DNA from 2 places in the Streptomyces sp. NPDC014995 genome. Region 1 is predicted to be linked to the other one. Evidence: riboswitches for the same ligand, from Rfam matches in the RefSeq annotation. Region 1 holds a riboswitch; the other holds the start of a gene.

What was found. A riboswitch is a leader RNA that binds a small molecule or an ion and turns the genes downstream of it on or off. The one in region 1 is predicted to bind glycine.
Region 2: linked by a shared signal. The riboswitch ahead of gcvP (aminomethyl-transferring glycine dehydrogenase) and the one ahead of gcvT (glycine cleavage system aminomethyltransferase GcvT) in region 1 are both predicted to bind glycine.

What each region holds. Positions count from the first base shown of each region.
Region 1 is NZ_JBIBVX010000011.1:309,807-315,448, reverse strand. Features, by position in the region: gene ACF1A1_RS23380 (L-serine ammonia-lyase) at 1-200, opposite strand, end outside; gene glyA (serine hydroxymethyltransferase) at 260-1,522, opposite strand; gene gcvH (glycine cleavage system protein GcvH) at 1,538-1,915, opposite strand; gene gcvT (glycine cleavage system aminomethyltransferase GcvT) at 2,047-3,174, opposite strand; glycine riboswitch at 3,384-3,492, opposite strand; gene ACF1A1_RS23360 (AAA family ATPase) at 3,664-4,338, shown strand; gene ACF1A1_RS23355 (enhanced serine sensitivity protein SseB) at 4,509-5,315, shown strand; gene ACF1A1_RS23350 (enhanced serine sensitivity protein SseB C-terminal domain-containing protein) at 5,497-5,642, shown strand, end outside.
Region 2 is NZ_JBIBVX010000013.1:10,211-15,852, reverse strand. Features, by position in the region: gene ACF1A1_RS25145 (ABC transporter ATP-binding protein) at 1-810, shown strand, start outside; gene ACF1A1_RS25140 (molybdopterin-binding protein) at 839-1,258, shown strand; gene gcvP (aminomethyl-transferring glycine dehydrogenase) at 1,312-4,197, opposite strand; glycine riboswitch at 4,373-4,468, opposite strand; gene ACF1A1_RS25130 (PRC-barrel domain-containing protein) at 4,583-4,963, shown strand; gene ACF1A1_RS25125 (nucleotidyltransferase domain-containing protein) at 4,970-5,416, opposite strand; gene ACF1A1_RS25120 (DNA polymerase IV) at 5,413-5,642, opposite strand, start outside.

The DNA.
Region 1 (5,642 bases):
ACCGCCTTCGGGGTGCCGTGGCCGTGTCCGGTCGCGCCGAGCGAGCCGTACAGCTCGCACCGCAGGGAGGCGACGGAGCCCAGCAGGCCCTCGTTGCGCAGCCGCCGCGCGAACATGCGCGCCGCGCGCATCGGGCCGACCGTGTGGGAGCTGGACGGGCCGATGCCGATCGAGAACAGGTCGAAGACCGAGATGGCCACGGTGACTCCTCAATACGGGGAGGGTGGGGCACCCGGTCCGGGTGCCCCACCCGGGGGACTTACTTGTTCAGGCCGGGGTACAGCGGGTGCTTGTCCGCCAGGGCCGCGACCCGCGCCGTGAGGGACTCGGCGTCGTAGGACGGCTTGAGCGCCTCGGCGATCACGTCCGCGACCTCGGCGAAGTCCTCGGCCGTGAAGCCGCGGGTGGCCAGGGCGGGGGTGCCGATGCGCAGGCCCGAGGTGACCATCGGCGGGCGCGGGTCGTTCGGGACCGCGTTGCGGTTGACCGTGATGCCGACCGCGTGCAGGCGGTCCTCGGCCTGCTGACCGTCCAGCTCGGACTCGCGCAGGTCGACCAGGATCAGGTGCACGTCCGTGCCGCCGGACAGGACGTTGATCCCGGCCGCACGGGCGTCGGGGGCCGTCAGCCGCTCGGCGAGGATCTTCGCGCCCTCGACGGTACGGCGCTGGCGCTCCCTGAACTCCTCGCTCGCCGCGACCTTGAAGGAGACCGCCTTCGCCGCGATCACGTGCTCCAGGGGGCCGCCCTGGAAGCCCGGGAAGACGGACGAGTTCAGCTTCTTCGCAAAGTCCTTCCGGGCGAGGATGATGCCACCGCGCGGGCCGCCCAGCGTCTTGTGGGTGGTGGAGGTGACGACGTCCGCGTACGCGACGGGGTTCGGGTGCAGGCCCGCCGCGACCAGACCGGCGAAGTGCGCCATGTCCACCCACAGGTACGCCTCGACCTCGTCGGCGATCCGGCGGAACTCGGCGAAGTCCAGCTGGCGCGGGTACGCCGACCAGCCCGCGATGATCACCTTCGGCCGGTGCTCCTTGGCGAGCCGCTCGACCTCGGCCATGTCGACCAGACCGGCGTCGTCGACGTGGTAGGCGACCACGTCGAACTGCTTGCCGGAGAAGTTCAGCCGCATCCCGTGGGTCAGGTGACCGCCGTGCGCCAGGTCCAGGCCGAGGATGGTGTCACCGGGCTGGGCCAGCGCGAACAGGGCGGCCTGGTTGGCGGAGGCGCCCGAGTGCGGCTGGACGTTGGCGTACTCGGCGCCGAACAGCTCCTTGAGCCGGTCGATCGCGATCTGCTCGGCGACGTCGACGTGCTCGCAGCCGCCGTAGTAGCGGCGGCCCGGGTAGCCCTCGGCGTACTTGTTGGTGAGGACCGAGCCCTGCGCCTCCATGACCGCGAGCGGAGCGAAGTTCTCCGAGGCGATCATCTCGAGGGTGGACTGCTGGCGGTTCAGCTCGGCGTCGACCGCGGCGGCGACCTCCGGGTCGAGCTCGTGCAGGGGCGTGTTCAGAACGGACATCGGGTGTACGACTCCTCAGCCGGCGGTGTAGGCGGTGTACTCGTCGGCGGTGAGCAGCTCCTCCGGCTCGCCCGTGACGCGTACCTTGAACAGCCAGCCGCCCTCGAACGGAGCGGAGTTCACCAGCGCCGGGTCGTCGACGACGTCCTGGTTGGTCGCGACGACCTCGCCGGTGACCGGCGAGTACAGGTCGCTGACCGACTTGGTCGACTCCAGCTCGCCGCAGGACTCGCCCGCGGTCACCGTGTCACCGACCTCGGGGAGCTGGACGAAGACCACGTCGCCGAGCGCGTTGGCCGCGTGCTCCGTGATGCCGACCGTCGACACGCCGTCCTCGGCGGCCGACAGCCACTCGTGCTCCTTGCTGTAGCGCAGCTGCTGGGGGTTGCTCATGGCCTGAATTCTCCTGTACCCGGGGGAGTGCTGATGAATGGGGGACTGCTGAAAACGCACGTGAGCAGCGGAAATGTGCGCAGGGTCACGCACGCGGACCGCCGCCGGTCGCGGCTTTCCGCTGTGAGTGTCTACTTCTGGCGCTTGTAGAACGGCAGCGCCACGACCTCGTACGGCTCGTGGCTGCCCCGGATGTCCACGCCGACACCCGGCGTGCCCGGCGCCGCGTGGGCGGCGTCGACGTACGCCATCGCGATCGGCTTGCCCAGCGTGGGGGAGGGGGCACCGGAGGTGACCTCGCCGATCACCGCGCCGCCCGCGACGACGGCGTACCCGGCGCGCGGGACGCGGCGGCCCTCGGCGACCAGGCCGACCAGGACGCGCGGCGGGTTCTCCTCGGCGCGGCCGGCCGCCTCGGCGAGCGCCTCGCGGCCCACGAAGTCGCCCTCCTTGTCGAACTTCACCACCCGGCCGAGCCCGGCGTCGAACGGGGTCAGCCCGGTCGACAGCTCGTGCCCGTACAGCGGCATGCCCGCCTCCAGGCGCAGCGTGTCCCGGCAGGACAGGCCGCAGGGGACCAGACCGGCGCCCTCGCCGGCCTTGGTCAGGGCCTGCCACAGCTCGGCCGCGTGCTCCGGCCTCACGAACAGCTCGAAGCCGTCCTCGCCGGTGTAGCCGGTGCGGGCGATCAGCGCCGGCACGCCGGCGACGGTGCCGGGCAGACCGGCGTAGTACTTCAGGCCGTCGAGGTCGGCGTCGGTGAGCGACTTCAGGATGCCCGGGGACTCGGGCCCCTGGACGGCGATCAGCGCGTAGGCGTCCCGGTCGTCGCGCACCTCGGCGTCGAAGCCGGCGGAACGCTCCGCGAGCGCGTCCAGCACCACCTGGGCGTTGGAGGCGTTGGCGACGACCATGAACTCGGTGTCGGCGAGCCGGTAGACGATCAGGTCGTCGAGGATGCCGCCGTCGGCCCGGCAGATCATGGTGTAGCGGGCGCGGCCCGGCTTCACGGCGCTGATGTGGCCCACCAGGGCGTAGTCGAGCAGGGCCGCGGCCTGCGGGCCGGTGACGGTGATCTCGCCCATGTGCGAGAGGTCGAACAGGCCGGCCCGGGTGCGCACGGCCTGGTGCTCGTCGCGCTCGGAGCCGTAGCGCAGGGGCATGTCCCAGCCGGCGAAGTCGGTCATCGTCGCGCCGAGCGCGCGGTGGACGGCGTCGAGCGCGGTGCGGCGCTGCGGAGTGGGTTCGGTACTGCTCATCGGGCGTTCGTCTCCCAGGGCGATGGGGGTTCCCCCGCGCGAGCGCAGCCGAGCATGGGGGAAGGCGAGGTCGTTCCTCCCCATCTGTCATCGGAACCTGAGAGGTTCGCCATGATCGCGGATGACCGGGGCGGTCGATCGCGTGATCGTGGCTTGCACCGTGGGTGGAGCCGTCCCCGGACAGGGGCCGGCCCGCTTTTCAGATGTGCCTCGCCCGCGCGGTAACGGGGCCTGAGAGATTCAAGGGAGGGACTTGCTCCTTCGGCGCCCCGGCGAAGCTGTCGCAGCTCCTGCCGGGAACTCTCCCGCGCGGATTCAAACGGCCGGTATGCAGTTGGCGCGGACATCATCGCACGCCCCGCCCGATCGCGGCAGGTCGCATCTGTAACCGGCTTGTGGCGGTTCGCGCACGAAAACGGAAGGCACCGCGCATTACGTTCTCTTTACGCTCGATGGGGAGAAGACTTGTCTGACCCCAAGGGGAGGACGATCACGGTGAACAGGACCACGGCGTACGCGACGACCTCGGCGGTCGCGCTGCCCGCGCAGCCGCAGGCCCCGGCCCGGGAGGCGTGCGGTCCCACGCGCGCGCCCGTCGTCCGCGACCTGCGCGACCGCGCCGGCCACAGCCCGCACGGCCTGCTGTTCGGCCCCCACGACCTGGTGGTGGTCACGGGCCTGCCCGGCAGCGGCAAGTCCACGCTGATGAGACGCACGGTCCAGGGCCTCCGCATCGACTCCCAGGACACCCGCGACCGCTGGGACGCCCGTATGCCGCGCTTCCTGCCGTACGGGCTCTACCGCCCCCTCGTCCGCCTCGCGCACTACGCCGGCCTGCGCCGCGCCCTGCGCTCCGGCGAGGGAGTCGTCGTGCACGACTGCGGCACGCAGGCCTGGGTGCGCGACTGGCTGGCCCGCGAGGCCCGCCGCCGCGGCGGCATCCTGCACCTGCTGCTGCTCGACGTCACCCCCGGCACGGCACTGGAGGGCCAGCGCGAACGCGGCCGGGGCGTCTCGCGCTATGCCTTCCTGCGCCACCGCCGCGCCGCCTCCCGCCTCCTCCGCTCCGTCGAGAAGGGCCGCCTTCCCGCGGGCTGCACCTCGGCGATCCTCCTCGACCGCCCCGCGGCGGACGCCCTGCGCCGCATCGGCTTCACGGACTGAGGCCGGCGTGGGCAGCCCCGCTCCGGGGACCGAAGGACCCCGCACCGGCCCGTGCGCCCGCCCGGCCGCGGGGCACCCGTCCGGGTGCGGCTCCGCGGACCGCGCGGGCGCTTGGGCGGCACCCGCTAGCCTTTCAGCCACAGCAGTGGTTCCCAGCAGGCGGTAGGCAGATGGATTTCCCCCCGGCGGACTTCCCGGCGGACTTCTCCGCGGACTTCCCGGCACAGACGCACCCCCCGTCGCACGGCGGATGGCCCGGCAACGAGCTGGAAGAGGTGCTCTCGGCCTCCCTCGGCGTGCCCGGGGCCGGCGGGCGGATCCTGGAGGTGCTCGGCCGCAGCTTCGTGTGGGTTCCGCTGCCCAGCGGCGGCGGCCCGCACAGCGGCCCCCTCGACCTGCCCACGCTGGAGCTGGACGGCCAGGCCTACGTGCCCGTCTTCAGCTCCGAGGAGCAGTTCCGTCAGGTCGTCGGGTCGCACATGTCGTACACGATCGCGCCGGCCGTGGAGTTCGCGCGCGGGCTGCCGCCGCAGGTGGGCATCGCGGTGAACCCGGACGGCGTGGTCGGCATGCCGCTGCCCCCGCCGGCCGTGGCCGAGCTGTGCCGCGTGGGCCGCACCCCGCTGGACGGCCCCGCGAGCGGCGGCCGCGTCCGCCTCTTCGAACCCGACTGGCAGGACGACCCGGTCGACTTCCTCTCCGCGGCCTCGGCCGAGTTCGAGGCGACCGGCGTCGTCCTCACCGCCCGCCGCTGCCTCGCCGCCATCGAAACGGCCGACCCGGTCATGTTCGTCGGCGTCGAACTCTCCCAGTGGGAAGGAGACCTGCGGGCCGTGCCGCTGGAGGCCCTGGGCAGGGCCCTGGGCACGGTCGCCGTGGCGTGGCCGGTCAATCTGATTCTCCTGGACGTGACGGAGGACCCGGTCGGCAGGTGGCTGAAGGAAAGGGTCCGGCCCTTCTACACCCGGGGCCGGTGAACGCGGTCGGAAAGGGGCGCGGGGCGGCGCCGACGCACGGCTCGGCCGCGTGGGCGCGCCGGGCCACGGACCACCCGCACCCGCCGACAACGAACAACCCACCCCTCGGTGGGCGCCCGTTGTCGGCGGAGCCACCTAAGCTGGTCTCCAACGCGGGCAACTAATCGAAGGGGCGGTACAGGTGAGCGCCAGCGGCATCGCGGCCGGGCAGGTCGAGCACATGCTGCGCCAGGTCACGCCCGGGCGCTACGACGCCTACGAGGCGCTCCTGCGCGCGCTCGCGACCCCGACCACCGGCCAGGTCTGGATGCTGCTGTGGCAGGGCCA
Region 2 (5,642 bases), on a different contig from region 1:
TTCCAGGACTACCTGCTCTTCCCGCATCTGAGCGCCCTGGACAACGTGGCGTTCGGCCCCCGCTGCCACGGCGCGACCAAGGCGCAGGCCCGCGCCCAGGCCGCCGAGTGGCTTCAGCGCATGGGCCTCGCCGAACACGCCGGCGCCAAGCCCCGCCGCCTGTCCGGCGGTCAGGCCCAGCGCGTCGCCCTGGCCCGCGCCCTCGCCACCCACCCCCGGCTGCTCCTGCTCGACGAGCCCCTGGCGGCGCTGGACGCCCGCACCCGTCTGGAGGTGCGCGCCCAGCTCCGCCGCCACCTGGCCGAGTTCGAGGCCGTCGCGGTCCTCGTCACACACGATCCGCTCGACGCCATGGTCCTCGCCGACCGCCTGGTCGTCGTCGAGCACGGCCAGGTCGTCCAGGAAGGCACCCCGTCCGGCATCGCCCGCCACCCGCGCACCGACTACATCGCGCAGCTGGTCGGCCTGAACCTCTACCGGGGCCGGGCGGACGGCCACACGGTCCACCTCGACGCGGGCCCCGACCTCACCACCACGGAAGACCTCTCCGGGCCCGTCTTCGTGGCGTTCCCGCCGAGCGCGGTCACCCTCCACCGCGACCGCCCCACCGGCTCCAGCGCCCGCAACCTCTGGCGCTGCGAGGTGGCCGGCCTGGAGACCCACGGCGACCAGATCCGCGCCGACCTCACCGGCGAACTCTCCCTCGCCGCCGACCTCACCACGGTCGCCGCGGCCGAACTCGGCCTGCATCCGGGCACACCGGTCTGGGCGACCGTCAAGGCGGCACAGACCCACGCATACCCGGCATAGCGGTCATGGGGCCCTACGGTTGTCGTTCATGACCCTGAGCATCCGCAACCAGCTCCACGGCACCGTCACCGCCCTCGTCCCCGGCGAGGTGATGGCCACCGTCGGGATCCGCCTCACCGGCGGCCAGGCCCTCACCGCGGCGATCACCCGGGAAGCCGTGGCCGAGCTCGGTCTCGCCCCGGGCTCCGCGGTCCGCGCCCTGGTGAAGTCGACGGATGTCTCCCTCGCCACGTCCCGGATCGAGGGCCTCTCGATCCGCAACCAGCTCCCCGGAACGGTCACCGAGGTCACGGCCGGCGGCGCCCTGGCGTCCGTGAGGATCTCCGTCGAAGGCGGTGACCTGACCTCGGTGATCACCCAGGAGGCGGCCACCGACCTCGGCCTGGCGGCCGGCACCCCGGTGGTCGCCCTGATCAAGTCGACCGAGGTCTCGCTCATGACGGCCTGACACACCGAAGAGGCTCCCGCCCCGAACGGACGGGAGCCCCCGGCCCCGGTGGATCAGTCCTGGTACGCGTCCAGCGGCGGGCACGAGCAGACCAGGTTCCGGTCCCCGAAGGCCTGGTCGATGCGGCGCACCGGCGGCCAGTACTTGTCGGCGGCGGACACCCCGGCCGGGAAGACGGCCTCCTCGCGGGTGTACACGTGCTCCCAGTCCCCACCGAGCGCGGCCGCGGTGTGCGGGGCCTGGCGCAGCGGGTTGTCGTCGGCGGGCCACGCGCCGGAACCGACCTTCTCGATCTCCGCGCGAATCGCGATCATCGCCTCGCAGAACCGGTCCAGCTCGGCCAGGTCCTCCGACTCCGTCGGCTCGATCATCAGCGTCCCGGCGACCGGGAACGACATCGTCGGCGCGTGGAAGCCGTAGTCGATGAGCCGCTTGGCCACGTCGTCGACGCTCACCCCGGTCGCCTTGGTCAGCGGCCGCAGATCGATGATGCACTCGTGCGCGACCAGCCCGCCGGGGCCGGTGTACAGCACCGGGTAGTGCGGCTCGAGCCGCTTGGCGATGTAGTTGGCGGAGAGCACCGCCACCTGCGTCGCCCGCTTCAGCCCCTCGCCGCCCATGAGCCGCACGTACGCCCACGAGATGGGCAGGATCCCCGCGGACCCCCACGGGGCGGCCGAGATCGGCCCCACACCCGTCTCGGGCCCGGCCGCCGGCTGCAAGGGGTGGTTCGGCAGATACGGCGCCAGGTGCGACCGTACGGCCACCGGCCCGACGCCCGGACCGCCACCGCCGTGCGGGATGCAGAACGTCTTGTGCAGGTTCAGGTGCGAGACGTCACCGCCGAAGTGGCCCGGCTTGGCGAGCCCGACCAGCGCGTTGAGGTTGGCGCCGTCCACGTACACCTGCCCGCCGGCCTCGTGCACCTGGGCGCAGATGTCGGCGACGTGCTCCTCGAACACACCGTGCGTCGACGGATAGGTGATCATCAGCACCGCCAGCTCGTCGCGGTGCTTCTCGATCTTCGCCCGCAGGTCCTCGACGTCGATCTCGCCGTCCTCGGCGGTGTCGACGACGACGACCTTCATGCCGGCCATCACGGCGCTGGCGGCGTTCGTGCCGTGCGCGGACGACGGGATGAGGCACACGGTCCGCTGCTCGTCCCCGTTGGCCCGGTGGTACCCGCGTACGGCGAGCAGCCCGGCCAGCTCGCCCTGCGACCCGGCGTTGGGCTGGAGGGACACCTTGTCGTACCCGGTGACCTCGGCGAGACGTTCCTCCAGCTCACGGATGAGCGTGAGGTAGCCCTGCGCCTGCTCGGCGGGCGCGAACGGATGCAGCTGCCCGAACTCGGGCCAGGTCACCGGCTCCATCTCGGTGGTCGCGTTGAGCTTCATGGTGCAGGAGCCCAGCGGGATCATGCCCCGGTCGAGCGCGTAGTCCCGGTCGGCGAGCCGGCGCAGGTAGCGCAGCATCGCGGTCTCGGAGCGGTGCTGGTGGAAGACGGGGTGGGTCAGGATCGTGTCGGTGCGCAGCAGCCCGGCCGGCAGGGTGTCCTCGGTGACCGCGTCGAGCGCCTCGATGTCCGCGTCGACCCCGAACGCGCTCCAGACGGCGGCCACCTGGGCCCGCCCGGTGGTCTCGTCGCAGGCGATCGACACCTGGTCGGCGTCGACGAGGTGCAGGTTGACGCCGTTGCGCCGCGCCGCGGCGACGACCGCGGCGGCCTTCGCGGGCACGCGCACGGTCAGCGTGTCGAAGTACGCGCCGTGCACGACCTCGACGCCGCCGGCCCGGAGCCCCGCGGCGAGGACGGTCGCGTACCGGTGGATGCGCCGAGCGATCCCCTTGAGGCCCTCGGGGCCGTGGTAGACGGCGTACATCCCGGCCATGACGGCGAGCAGCACCTGCGCGGTACAGATGTTGCTGGTCGCCTTCTCCCGCCGGATGTGCTGCTCACGCGTCTGCAGCGCGAGCCGGTAGGCCTTGTTCCCGTCCGCGTCGACGGACACGCCGACGAGCCGCCCGGGAAGGCTGCGCGCGAACTTCTCGTGGACGGCCATGTAGCCGGCGTGCGGCCCGCCGAAGCCCATCGGCACACCGAACCGCTGTGTCGTCCCGACCGCGATGTCCGCCCCCAGCTCACCGGGCGACGTCAGCAGCGTCAGCGCGAGCAGATCGGCGGCGACGGTGACGAGCGCGCCCAGCTCATGGGCCTGCTCGATGACCGGCTTGATGTCGCGTACGGCCCCGGAGGCGCCCGGGTACTGGATCAGTACGCCGTTGATCTCCCGCGCGGCGATCCCGGCCGGAATGCCCTCACTGAGGTCGGCGACGACCACCTCGACGCCGGTCGGCTCGGCCCGGGTCTCGATCACGGCGATGGTCTGCGGCAACGCGTCCGCGTCGACCAGGAACAGACCCTTCTTGTTCTTGCCCATGCGCCGCGACAGCGACATCGCCTCGGCGGCGGCCGTGCCCTCGTCGAGCAGCGAGGCACCCGAGGTCGGCAGACCGGTGAGGTCGGCGACCATGGTCTGGAAGTTCAGCAGCGCCTCGAGCCGCCCCTGCGAGATCTCCGGCTGGTACGGCGTGTAGGCCGTGTACCAGGCCGGGTTCTCCATGACGTTGCGCAGGATGACGGGCGGCGTGAAGGTCCCGTAGTAGCCGAGCCCGATCATGGAGTCGAGGACCTCGTTGCGATCGGCGAGCGCACGCAGCTCGGCCAGCACCTCGGCCTCGGACCGCGCACCCGGCAGGTCCAGCGCGTCGGCGTTCTTGATCACATCCGGGACCGCGGCGGCGGTGAGCTCGTCCAGCGAGCCGTACCCGACCTGCGCGAGCATCTTGGCCCGCGCCTCCTGGTCGGGCCCGATGTGGCGCTGCTCGAAGGGGATTCCCTGTTCGAGATCGGAGAGCGGAATGCGATGGGCGGTCATTGCGGAGGCCTCCTGGTCTGACGCGACCTTCGAGGGGCACCACGGCACGGGTACCCGAACGGCCTCCCCCTCTGTCATCTCAACCTGAGAGCTTCACCGGCCGCCCGCGGGCGCCCGGCTTTCACCGTCGGTGAGAGCGGAAGCCGTCGACACCCGCCCTGCTTTCCAGAGTGACCTCGTCCATGCGGTACGTGAGCCTGAGAGATTCCGGGGAGGATTTGCTCCTTCGGCGCCTCCGGTGGTCTCCGGAGGACTCTCCCGCACGGGGTCAGCAGCCGTTGCCAGACTACCAGCGAGGTCAACGGCACCTCCTGTCGAGTGGCCGCCTTCCCCATTGTGCTCTTTTGTAGTGCTTACGAATGTGTTGCGACCAGTTGGAGGGCCCGTGCAGACCGACATCGATCCGCGCAACCTGATCGGCCGCAAGGCGTTCGACCGCAACGGCATCAAGATAGGGACGATCGACGAGGTCTACCTCGACGACGCGACCGGCGTACCGGAATGGGCGGCCATACGGACCGGCCTGTTCTCCCGGGACGCCTTCGTCCCCCTGGAGCCCAGCGAACTCGTCGACGGCGCCCTGCGCGTCCCCTTCGACCGCGCCCTCATCAAGGACGCCCCTGACTTCGGCGTGGGCCGCCACCTCTCCCCGGAGCAGGAACTCCAGCTCTACCACCACTACGGCCTCGACGTGGGCGCCCCGTCCCCGCTGCCGGACCACGACTTCGGCAGACTGGCCGGCACCGACGCCGTGGAGGAGACCTGACCCCGGTCAGGCGCAGGCCCGCACCAGCTCCGCGAGGACGCCGGCGGGGTCGTGCAGGATCCGGGCGCCGTCACTGACGACGCGCCGTGTACCGGCGTCGACGGGCTCGGTGCGCGCCCAGTCCGGGGAGCCGATGTTCAGCTCGACCTCCAGCCCGGACGCCGTGACGTGCCGCCACTCGGTGATGGGCCCCCACGCCTGGACGCGGATCACCTCACCCAGCGCCGGCTCACGGAGCCAGGCGTCGTCGGCGGCGTACCTCGACGCCTCCGTGGTGAGCACGACGAGATCGACGTCCGAGTCCGCCCGCGCGGTACCACGAGCCCAGGAGCCGACGAGCAGCACTCCGACGACGTCCCTCCGGCCCGCGGCCCACCGGGTGACCCGGTCCTCGACCTCCCTCATCTCGTCACGGCGCTCCGCGGACACCCCGGCAGTGCTCGCCCCCGTCATCGGACGCTCCCCGGTCGCCCCACCGTCACATCGGCCGACCCCTCCGGGATCGCCGGATCCGCCTCGTCCGCCGCGTCCGCCGTCAGGGTCCCCTCCGGTCTTCGCCGGACCAGCGGCAGCGGATCCGCCGGCTCCAGCTCGGGGTCGTCGATCCGGAACGTCCGCACCCGCCCCACCTCCGAATCGGGCGTCTCGAACCGCACGGTGACCCGCCCCAGGCCGCTGC